Sinobacterium norvegicum: one gene and its partner. The protein of the gene in region 1 interacts with the protein of each later gene in a pairwise test. Links are inferred from orthologs where the notes say so. Each region holds a gene or a part of one and is shown in the gene's direction. Other genes may lie near its edges.

Evidence for each region. Proteins that work in one complex are often made in the same cells at the same time.
Region 2: the proteins of L9P87_RS07755 (region 1) and L9P87_RS02345 interact in binary tests that used the Escherichia coli proteins (3 or more experiments, as listed by UniProt). The link is inferred for Sinobacterium norvegicum from one-to-one orthologs.

The regions. Positions count from the first base shown.
Region 1 is NZ_CAKLPX010000001.1:1,729,260-1,734,693, forward strand. The notes cover bases 2,546-5,392. They hold L9P87_RS07755 (protein-disulfide reductase DsbD family protein), read left to right. Parts: upstream 2,546-3,028; coding sequence 3,029-4,756; downstream 4,757-5,392. Other genes in these bases: L9P87_RS07750 (hypothetical protein), read right to left, coding at 2,546-2,842; aroQ (type II 3-dehydroquinate dehydratase), read left to right, coding at 5,033-5,392. Outside these bases: L9P87_RS07735 (YajG family lipoprotein), read right to left, coding at 1-314; L9P87_RS07740 (DUF2333 family protein), read right to left, coding at 320-1,384; L9P87_RS07745 (copper chaperone PCu(A)C), read right to left, coding at 1,411-1,872; more of L9P87_RS07750, read right to left, coding at 1,970-2,545; more of aroQ, read left to right, coding at 5,393-5,434. UniProt on the Escherichia coli protein: Required to facilitate the formation of correct disulfide bonds in some periplasmic proteins and for the assembly of the periplasmic c-type cytochromes.
Region 2 is NZ_CAKLPX010000001.1:544,251-550,664, reverse strand. The notes cover bases 2,328-5,041. They hold L9P87_RS02345 (DsbE family thiol:disulfide interchange protein), read left to right. Parts: upstream 2,328-3,264; coding sequence 3,265-3,819; downstream 3,820-5,041. Other genes in these bases: ccmI (c-type cytochrome biogenesis protein CcmI), read left to right, coding at 4,331-5,041; L9P87_RS02340 (cytochrome c-type biogenesis protein), read left to right, coding at 3,819-4,334; L9P87_RS02350 (heme lyase CcmF/NrfE family subunit), read left to right, coding at 2,328-3,262. Also shown: L9P87_RS02365 (heme ABC transporter permease), read left to right, coding at 1-539; heme exporter protein CcmD, read left to right, coding at 543-740; cytochrome c maturation protein CcmE, read left to right, coding at 795-1,274; more of L9P87_RS02350, read left to right, coding at 1,271-2,327; more of ccmI, read left to right, coding at 5,042-5,605; chromosome segregation protein SMC, read left to right, coding at 5,874-6,414. UniProt on the Escherichia coli protein: Involved in disulfide bond formation. Catalyzes a late, reductive step in the assembly of periplasmic c-type cytochromes, probably the reduction of disulfide bonds of the apocytochrome c to allow covalent linkage with the heme.

The DNA.
Region 1 (5,434 bases):
AGTACCACGGTAATCGCCGTCGGTGCCGAGGGCTGAATAGTGATCACACCGCTGTCGATCAAACCCTGTTGATATTGGTCGGCCAACTGCTGGGCAAAACCTTTATTGGTGGTTAATAGACTGGTCTCGGCATAGGTACCGCCACGGGAGCCAACCGTCATACTGGCACGGTCATCCCGCGCCTGTACCGATATCACGGCCAAACCCGAACGAATATTGGCCGGGGTCAACTCACCATTAAAACTCAATTGCTGGGGGCTTTGAGCGCAACCCGCCAACACCACTATCAACGTCATCAATACCGCACGAACCATTACCACTACCCTCTTGAAAGTAAGTCTCTAAGATCAATTATTGCCGCATTGGCGCGGGACACATAGGAGGCCATGACCAACGAGTGGTTAGCCACCAAACCGAAACCACTGCCGTTTAGAATTATCGGGCTATAGATGGTGCCCTGGGTCTCTTCTAATTCACGGATAATCTGACGCAGGCTGATCAGGGCATTTTTCTTTTGTAACACCCCGGCGAAATCTTTCTCCACCGCCTTTAAAAAGTGAATCAGGGCCCAGCTAGAACCGCGAGCCTCATAGAAGATATCGTCGATTTCGAACCACGAGGTCTTCACCTCCATCATTTGATCGGCGCCAGTCGCCTGGGTTGCGGCGCTGTCACCGGCCAGATCGGTATTGATGCGCGCCTGACCAACACTGGCACTTAAACGCTGTGACAAACTGCCCAGACGGCTCGATACCATGCCTAAGTACATGTGCAGATTATCGGCACGGGCGTAGAACTGCGCCTGCTTGTTTTGCTCATCGGTTAACCGTACTAGGTAGCTTTCAACCAGCTTCATGCCGTCGCGATACTCCGACTCACTGGCCGGCAAGACCCAACTGTTAGCCTGGAAATTAAAGCGGGGCTCGGCCATTGATAACTCTTCATCCTCACGGGATTGAGACTGTGAGCGGCTGTAATACTCACGCATCGCCCGCGATAAGTCGCGCACCTGAATCAACGCACCGTATTCCCAGTTAGGCATATTATCCAGCAGCACGCCGGGCGGCAGTCTGTCGTTGTGGGTATAGCCGCCGGGCTTGTCGAGCAGCGTCTCCATCACCTGCAGCAATGCTGAGGTTGTCGCCACCCCCACCACTTCACGACTTTCAATACCGACACGCTGCGTACTTTGCTCAATGCTAAAGAGGTCGGGTTCGCGACTCCAGTACCAGCCCATTGCGGCCAGCAAGACAATAATGACTAACAGTACCATGGCCAGCATTTTGAATGCCCTGCCGCCACCGAACCAATCCTGTAACTCTTCTCGCCAGCTATTGAGTTGCTGCGCCACCTTACCCGTTGCCATATTACGTCCAAATCTCATTCAATTATTCAATCTGTTGTTCAATATTAGCGGTGTTTAATCGACACCACCGGTAAATCTATCTGCTGAGCACTGCCATCGGAGAACTGCAGCGACATTTCAACATTTTCTCCGGCGCGAAGCGATGAGGTAACACCAATAAACATCACATGATATCCGCCGGGGGAAAACTCAAACTGCTCTCCGGCTGGAATAACCACCCGCTCAACTTGCTCCATACGCATGTTGTTCTGCTGATGAATATGCTGATGAAGTTCTACCCGTTCGGCCGCATTGCTATTGATTGACACCAGTACCTTGTCGGCGTCGCCACTGTTGGCCAGCGACATAAACGCCGCGCTGTTGACCTGTCCGGGAATGACTTCGCGCACATAGGCCTCGGAGACATCAATAGACCCGGCCATCACTGTTGTCGACATAAGCGATAAACCTAATGCCACCCCCATGATCGCCCTGGCAAAACCCATGGTGGAGAAAATATATCTCATGATGCAACTCCTCTTGTATTTTTTATGCCCCATCATCGCCTGTTTTACGGTTGGCAACAAGGGAGGTGGCGTCCGGAAAAAATCATCGACGAGATGTTTATTCTGGCTCAGCTGGCGGGGTGTCTGGCGCCGATGTCGTTGCGGTGTCTGTTCTGTCCACCTCTGCCAGCAGCGGCTGATCTAACAATACCACTCTGGGTAACTTACCCACCTCGATATTGGCACGGAAACGATAGCCCTCGGCCTTGGCCTTTAACTGCTGATATATCCAGCGGCCTTGGGCATCGTTTCTGGCGACTATTAGTAGCCGTGACTGCCATTGGCTGGCCAGCTGCGATATTGCATCGAGCTGGGCATCGACGGCGCTATTCTTCGCTGCTAAATCGCCGCTGTCGAGCAGGTATTCATTGTATTGGCTGTCGGCCATCGGCGCCTTGACCGCTCCATCGTCGACACTCTTATTACTATTATTGACCGTGGCTGGCGGGCTGTACTGTTTGATATAGGCAGCCATGGCGCGGGCGCCGGCATAGTTCGGGTCTATTTTCTGCGACTGGTAAACATAATCCTGTGCCGAGCGGACATTGCCGCGATCAAAGGCCTCTTTCGCCAGGGTGAGATAACGACGACTAATGTGCTTAATCCCCGCCTTGGCGGCGAGATTGTTCGGCTCAATATCGAGAATCTGACGGTAACGGTCATAGGCGTTGTCGCCCTTGGGTTTCATCAGCCGATTACGCTCGAAGGCCTGATCGGCCTCCATTAACATAAAGGCCACCCACTTGCGCTGGCGCTCCGCACTCTGCTGCTGCAGCTCGGCCTTGCTGGGCTGTAATTTGATCGGCACTGACGGCTGCGGTTTTTCCGGGGCGGCGCCACAGGCGGCCAAAAAAACAACCATCAACGCCACCAATAAATGACGGTGTCCTGCCAACTCGCCCGCTCTGTTCAATGCCTGTGCAGCCATCATTCTCTCTGTTATTCCTCAACTAATGCCTGACGCATAATCGCATCGACAAGACTTCGCTAACTTTCGGCGTTAGTATACATCACTCTTATCGGCATATTTGTTGGTATTATCACAGACCTTGGGGAATGTTTTACCATTCTGCTGGTCGAATACTGCAGTGCCGATTAATCACAAGGATATCCGACAATGCCCCGCCAGTGTTTTTCTTTCATTTTACTCACGCTGCTGACCTTGATCTCGCCGTTGGCAACCAGCCAAAGCGACCCCTTTGCCAACAGCTCGACCTCTGGCGATAGTTTTTTAACGGTCGATCAGGCCTATCAAACCGATGTCAGCGTCATCAACGAGCAACTCACCCGCATTCACTGGCAGATCACCGACGGCTACTACCTCTATCGCCACGCCTTCAAAGTTAAAATCAACGGCGACAATATTACCGATGCCGTTACCATTCCTGAGGGACTGGCCAAACAGGATGAATACTTCGGCGATGTAAACGTCTATTACCAACAGGCTGAGATCGACATCACCTCGCAACCAGCATCCGCCTATGACTTGAGCGTCACCTATCAAGGCTGTGCCGATGCCGGCCTGTGCTACCCGCCAGAAACCATCCACTATCGCGTCGACCCCAGCACCGGCAGTGTCGCCCTGGCCGATAGCAGCGGCGGCAACACCTCAGCCGTCACGGCAATCCCAGTCGCCCCCGCCATTGCCAACGATGGCAACAGTTCGATCTTCGTCATCATCATTTTCGCCCTGCTCGGCGGTATGATTCTCAACCTCATGCCCTGCGTGCTACCGGTACTATCACTGAAAGCGCTGGCAATGAACAACCAGGATATCGAGCACTCCCGCCAGCAAAGCTGGGCCTATACCGCCGGCGTTGTTATCAGCTTTGTTGCCATCGCCCTGCTGTTAATTATCTTACGCTCACTCGGCGAGGCGATTGGCTGGGGCTTTCAATTGCAGACGCCCTGGTTTGTGGCACTGCTGGCGTACCTCTTTTTATTCCTCGGCCTGGCCATGGCCGGCTATACCGAATTGGGCAGTTCACTGATGGGCGCCGGCCAGTCATTAACCCAGGGCAACAGCCGCCAGAGTTCATTCTTTACCGGCGTCTTGGCCACCGTGGTCGCCAGCCCTTGCACCGCACCTTTTATGGGGGCTGCCACCGGTTACGCGCTGACCCAATCAACACCCGTCGCCATTATCGTCTTCGCCAGCCTCGGCTTGGGCATGGCCTTGCCGATGCTATTGATTAGCTATATTCCCAGCCTCCACGACAAACTGCCCAAGCCCGGCGCCTGGATGATCCGTTTCAAGGAGTTTTTAGCCTTTCCTTTATATGCCACCGCATTGTGGTTGCTATGGGTGGTCGGCCGTCAAACCGGTATCGACGGCGCAATCACGGTACTCGGCGGTGGTATTCTCATCGCCTACGCACTGTGGGCATGGCGCGGTAAGAGCAAGGCCAGAGTCACCGCCATCGTCGCGCTGTTAGCCGCCTTCTACCCGCTGGCGAATAACCAGTTGCAGCCCCTAAGCCAGCAGAATAGCGTCGCCGACAGCGAGTACCAAGTCTTTAGCGAATCATATTTGGCCGAGCTACAGCAGCAGGGTAAACCGGTTTTTATCAATTTTACCGCCGACTGGTGTATCACCTGTTTGGCCAATGAAAAGACCGCGCTTAGCACCGAGAGAGTACAGGGGTTCTTCAAGCAGCAGGGCATCGTGGCACTGAAGGGCGATTGGACCAATTACAATCCCGAGATTACCGCCACACTGGCCAAGCATGGTCGTGGCGGCGTGCCGCTCTATCTTTTTTACCCAGCCGACAGTCAACAGCCTATTATTCTGCCGCAGTTGCTTACCGCCGATATCATCGAAGATCAAATAATGGATTCACTGTAAACTTAGCGGTGTCAAAATTCGGATTAACTTCGAGGAAAACACGGTGAATATGCTTACATGTTCACCGAATCGACAAAAATAGCATTTTTTGGTTGCCAAAAAGCCAAAAAATAGTGCAAAATCCCTCCCAATCGCTGAATAACGCTTGAAAACCGGTTTGACTCTGCTACTTTTAGAACTTAGCGGCAAGTTAGCGGCATAATAACCGATTATTCTAAGAAGTTTTATTTGGTAGCACATCGATATAGATGTTTTTATCGACAGAGGATTTTTACCGTGGCAAACATTCTTGTACTCAACGGCCCCAACCTAAACCTATTAGGCAGCCGCGAGCCCGAAATTTACGGTTACAGCACTCTGGAAGATATTAACCAGCAATTGGTGCAAAGTGCCAGTGATGCCGGCCACCAACTCGACGACCTGCAGAGCAACGCAGAACACGAGCTGATCGACCGTATTCACCAAGCACAGGGCAATATTGATTTCATCATTATCAACCCCGGCGCCTTTACCCATACCAGTGTTGCTCTGCGCGACGCCCTTGCCGGTGTGGCCATTCCCTTTATCGAAGTCCATCTTTCCAACGTCCACGCCAGAGAGCCCTTCAGAAAGCATTCCTATTTATCGGATATTGCTGAAGGTGTGATCTGTGGCTTGGGTGTCGACAGTTATCACCTC
Region 2 (6,414 bases), 1.2 Mb from region 1 along the record:
CCCTTGCCAGTTACTATGTGATGGCGATTGCCGGAGGCGTTAGTCTGATTTGGAAGATGAAGTTGGCGGATGCGGCGGTGAAATGTGCTGCGCCCATTGGTGCTGCAATGACATTATTGGCGTTGATGACCGGTGGTATCTGGGGCAAGCCTACTTGGGGTACCTTCTGGGTATGGGATGCACGCAACACGTCGATGTTGGTGTTACTGTTTCTTTATCTGGGGATTACCGCACTGTATGAGGCCTTCGAAAACGAAGAGGTCGCAGCCAAGGCCTGTGCTGTATTGGCGCTTGTTGGTACGGTGAATATCCCTATTATTTACAAATCTGTTGACTGGTGGTATAGCCTGCATCAACCAGCGACGATCAAAATCACCGAACCCTCTACCATGCATTCTTCGATGTGGTATCCGCTGATGATTATGATTGCGGGTTTTTACATATTTTATGGCGTGGCACTGATGCTTCGCATGCGTACCGAAGTATTGCGGCGTCACCGCAATCAACGCTGGGTTAAAGACATCATTGAGAAGGGGTAAACAATGCATTTTGACAGCATGCAAGCATTGATAGAGATGAATGGTCACGGTAGTTATGTCTGGACAGCCTATGCCATTGCGTTTGTGGTACTGCTCTCGTTGATTGTTCAGCCATTAAGGGCAAAAAAGCAGTTTATCCGTGTGCAAAAAAATGAACTTAGACGGCAGCAACGCAGTCAGAGTAAGGTATCTCATCAGTAATTTACCTGTTTGAACAATAACGTAAAGTTAAGTGTTAGGAGTAGATCAATGGCTATGCACCCTCTGCGCAAGCAGCGGCTCATTATTGTCACCTTTATTGTGTTAGGCGCCTCGCTTGCCGCAGCATTGGTTTTTTATGCCCTAGGTTCCAATATGAACCTGTTTTTCTCGCCGACACAAATCGCGCAGGGTGAGGCCCCGGTCGATAAGAAAATTCGTGCCGGTGGTATGGTCTTGAAAGGCAGTGTCGTGCGCGACAGTCAATCGTTGCGAGTGGATTTTATCGTGACAGATTTTGAAGCCGAGGTGCCGGTTGTGTATGAGGGTATTCTACCCGATATGTTTGCCGAGGGTGAGGGTGTGGTCTGCCATGGTGAACTTGATGAAAACGGTGTGTTTCATGCGGTTGAGGTATTGGCCAAGCATGATGAGCAGTATATGCCACCCGAGGTCAGTGAGGCGTTAGAAAAGTCCGGTCATACCGAGACGATGAAGCAGCAGCCTGCCTCTGTACTAGGAAATGACGGCGTATGATTCCAGAGTTAGGTAATTTCTCCCTTGTCATCGCGTTTTGTTTGAGTGTCGCGCTGGCTGTTATACCCATGGCGGGAGCGACGAGCAATAATTTGATGTGGATGCGGATGTCTCGCCCTCTTGCACACGGTTTTTTTGTCTTTGTCTTAATCAGTTTTTTTTGTCTTACTTTATCTTTTATAGGGGATGATTTCTCGGTCAGTTATGTGGCCAATCACTCCAATACATTGATGCCAACAGCGTATAAATTCAGTGCCGTTTGGGGTGGTCATGAGGGTTCACTTCTATTGTGGATTCTTATTCTTGCCTCCTGGACGCTGGCTGTGGCGTTATTCTCACAGAGTCTGCCGGATGATATGGTCGCCCGTGTGCTCTCTGTTATGGGAATGATTGCCATTGGCTTCACGCTGTTTATATTGTTGACGTCAAATCCCTTTGGTCGCGAGCTACCATTCTCACCAACAGAAGGTTCTGACCTCAATCCTTTATTGCAAGATTTCGGTTTGATTGTTCACCCACCAATGCTTTATTTCGGCTATGTTGGTTTTTCTGTGCCCTTCGCTTTTGCTATTGCAGCCTTGCTATCTGGTCGTTTAGATTCAGCTTGGGCACGCTGGTCTCGCCCGTGGACTAATATCGCCTGGGCTTTCTTAACCCTTGGTATTGCGCTGGGGAGTTGGTGGGCATATTACGAGCTCGGGTGGGGCGGTTGGTGGTTCTGGGATCCTGTCGAAAACGCTTCCTTTATGCCCTGGTTGGTGGGAACGGCGCTGATGCATACGCTGGCGGTGACAGAAAAGCGCGGCGCCTTTAAAAGCTGGACAGTACTGCTGGCAATTTTTGCCTTTTCATTGAGTCTGTTGGGCACCTTCTTGGTCCGCTCCGGGGTATTGACCTCCGTGCATTCCTTTGCCGCAGATCCAGAGCGTGGGTTGTTTATTTTAGCGTTCCTCGGTGTCGTCGTCGGAGGCTCATTACTGCTGTATGCTCTTCGTGCTCCCTCCGTGGCCAGCAAGGTGAGCTTTAAGTTTTTATCACGAGAAGTATTCTTGTTGATCAATAATGCCATCTTAGTCGTCACGACGATTATGGTATTGCTGGGCACGCTGTATCCATTGCTAATGGATGCCATGGGCCTCGGTAAATACTCCGTTGGGCCACCGTATTTCAATACCTTGTTTGTGCCTTTGATGGCTTTGTTGGTGGTATTTATGGCGCCGGCTACTATGATGCGTTGGAAGCGGACAGACGCTGTTTCACTGAAATTGAAGCTGTGGCTGCCACTGTTGATTGCCATTGTTTGCGGCATTGCATTTCCTTTGTTCTACGATGCCGATGGTTACAGCATTCCAGCGGCGATGGCTGTGACCTTTGCCGGTTGGTTGGTGTTTGTGATGATTGCCGACCTGCGCGATAAAACCCGTAATAGCCCTGGTTTTGTTCGTGGGCTTACAAAGCTGACGCCGTCTTATTGGGGGATGCAGCTTGGACATTTGGGCATGGCTGCAGCGATTATTGGCGTCTGCTTAACATCGCAATACACCGTTGAGCGTGATGTACGTATGGTCGAGGGCGATACTCTCGAGGCCTCTGGTTATCACTTTACTTTTCACGGTACTGAACACGTCGATGGGCCAAATTATAGTGCTGAAATTGGTCACTTCACCATTGATGATGGGTATGGCTATGAGTTTCAGTTGTTCCCAGAGAAACGCCAGTTTTTTGCCTCAGGACAGATTATGACTGAGGCCGCAATCAATGCCGGAATCTGGCGTGATGTTTATATTGCCATGGGTGAGCCTCTTGGCGGCGGCGCATGGGCTGTACGTTTGCATTATAAGCCCTTTGTTCGTTGGATGTGGTTAGGCGCAATATTCATGGGCCTCGGTGGCACTATTGCGGTCTGTGATAAGCGTTATCGGCTGAAGAGGAAGGCTGTCGCACAATCGCAACCGCTAGATTCTGCCGCTGCGACAAGGGAGGCGTAACAATGGCTCGTCTACGCTTGTTTTTACCGCTGTTGTTTTTCATTGCCTTGGCCGGTGTTTTTTTCTCCGTGTTGACCACGGAGGATTACAACCCACAAGAGCTGCCTTCTGCCTTGATTGATCGTCAGGTACCTGCTTTTTCAATTCGATCGCTGGAAGATCCCCAGCGGTTAGTGACGGAGGCTGATTTGACCGGCCGGGTGGTGCTGTTGAACGTATGGGCGACATGGTGCCCCACCTGTCGGGTTGAGCACCCTTATTTAATGGATATAGCCAACCGTTATCAGGTGCCTATTATCGGCCTTAACTACAAAGACGATAAGCCGAAGGCATTGCAGTGGCTGGAGCAGTTAGGTAACCCCTATGATTATAATATCGAGGATGTTAATGGCCGTCTTGGCTTAGATCTTGGTGTGTACGGCGCGCCAGAGACTTATGTTGTCGATAAACGCGGAGTAATCCGTTACAAACACGTTGGTGAAGTGAATGAAAAGGTTTGGCTGGAAGTATTGAAACCTGTCGTTGATAAATACAATCAGCCCCAGGGAGTGCTGTAATGAGAATCGCACTATTATTCATCGGTTTTTTCTCGGTATTGATCAGCCCAATGAGTTTTGCGGTTATTGAAACCTATGAATTTACCAGTACCGTTGATGAAAAACGTTATCAGCATTTTCTTGATGAGTTGCGCTGTCCTAAGTGCCAAAATCAAAACTTGAAAGATTCGGATTCGCCGATTGCAGCAGATTTAAGGGAGCAGTTGCACCTGTTGATCGATGATGGCAAAAGTGACACTGAAATCACGGCCTTTATGGTTGCCCGCTATGGAGAGTTTATTCTTTATCGTCCGCAACTTAACGCTGAAACAATGATTTTATGGTTTGGCCCTGGTGTACTTTTATTATTCGCCGGCATTGTGCTGATTGTGGTGGTTCGGCGCAGTCAGAAAGCGGCATTGAGCAATGCGACGCAGGCGAACGAAGCCAGCACCGATCCGGCCCCTGCCGCCATATCGAGCGAACAACAGAAAAAGTTAGATCAACTTCTAATAGACGGTAAAGACCAATCATGATGACTGAGTTTGTAATAATTGCAGCAATTATGCTGGTGTTTGCCTTGGTGATTATCATATTACCCCTGTTGAGCCGCAGTAGTGCGACAGTCGATATGGAGGCCGAGCGTAAGGCATTCAACATTGCCAGTTATAAGCAGCGTCTATCTGAGATAGAGGCTGATTGCTCTCAAGGCTTGATCAGCCGGGACGATGCTGATCGTTTATCTGCGGAATTGAAGCTGGCTCTGCTAGAGGATGCCGGCACCAGTGAAGCGGTGGTGGCAAGCTACCAAGGCGGACGTGGTTCGATTGTGGTTTGTGCCGTTGTTTTTGCCGGCTTGGCAATTTTTACCTACAGCCAAGTGGGTGCTATTAACGATGTTATTGTTGCCGATAAGTGGCAGCAGATCTCCGCCGCGGCACAGTCTGGTGAAAAGACTCAAGCGCAAATTGATATGATGAAACAAGACCTTGTCAGTCATCTAGAAAATAGCGATAACCAAGGCAATCAGTATTTACTGGCCTCGCTATTAATGCGTCAAAAGAATTACAGTGAGGCGGCTGTATTATTGAAGGCACTGGTTAAGAAAATGCCCCAAGATATGCAATTGGCTGCGGAGTACGTACAGGCAGAATACCTGGCCAATAATCGACAAATTGACGACCGGCTCGAAATGATTATTAGTCGTGTGTTGACCGCGGATCCGCAGCAGCCAACTCTGCTTGCGCTGGTAGCCATGGATGCCTATGGCCAGGAAGATTACACCAAGGCGCTACAATATTGGCAGCAACTGCAGCGTGTGACACCGCCTGATACTCAGAACGGACAGTTGTTGGCTGACACTATCGTCCATGTCCAGGAGCTGATTGCCAGTGGTGGTGCCGGTGAGCAGGCAACTGTTAGCGATCAAAATAAGGCTGTAGCACCGACTGCTGATGACAGTGCGGTTGCCTCAGTTGCCGTGACCGTATCGTTGGCCGATTCCATCGATGTCTCCAGCGCCGATACCGTGTTTATCTATGTTCGCGCTGCCGGTGGCCCCAAGATGCCACTGGCTATTCATCGCACCACTGTCGGCAAACTTCCACTGACAGTAACGCTGGATGACACCATGTCGATGATGCCCGATGTTAACATTTCCAGCTTTCCTCAGGTTGAGGTTGTTGCCAGGGTCTCAAGAAGTGGTCAGGTAACGCCATCTGCCGGTGATTATCAGATAGTCAGTGGCGCCTTTGAACCATCAAAAGCGTCGCCATTAAGCCTGGAAATTAGCCAGGTAGTACAATAGCGACCGGACTTTTTAGCTCGCGATATCGCAAAGGTATTGCTGGGCTATTTATTTGTTCAAGCTTTGTGGATTGAGCGTAGTTGTTGGGGTCGAAAAGCTATACACTAGTTAGCAGTGGTTAGTTTACCAATGTTGTACTGTTTGTTAGGGATTTGCCAATAACTCAAATAATAATTGGCTGCCGATATAACGGCTGTTACAGCCACTCCATGACTCTTTAATTGACCTCCTGTTGCCTGTGCGACGGGAATATTTGAATTTATTCTATATGCGCCTAAAGTCTATAAAACTCGCTGGTTTTAAATCATTTGTAGATCCGACTACTGTTAGCTTTAGCAGTAATATGTCAGCCATTATTGGTCCTAACGGTTGTGGTAAATCGAATACCATCGATGCGGTACGTTGGGTAATGGGGGAGAGTTCAGCCAAGAATTTACGTGGCGAGAATATGACCGATGTTATCTTTAACGGTTCTAACGCACGAAAGCCTGTCGGACAGGCGACGATAGAGCTTGTTTTTGATAATAGCGACGGTACCCTGACGGGAGAATATGCCCGCTTCAGTGAAATATCGATTAAGCGAAAAGTTACGCGAGAGGCTCAAAACAGTTACTACCTCAATGGTGTTAAATGCCGTCGTCGTGATATTACTGATATTTTTCTCGGCACCGGCTTAGGGCCGCGCTCTTATGCCATTATCGAACAGGGCATGATCAGTAAACTGATCGAGTCAAAGCCGGAAGAACTCCGCGTCTTTATCGAAGAAGCGGCGGGTATATCGAAGTACAAAGAACGTCGGCGAGACACCG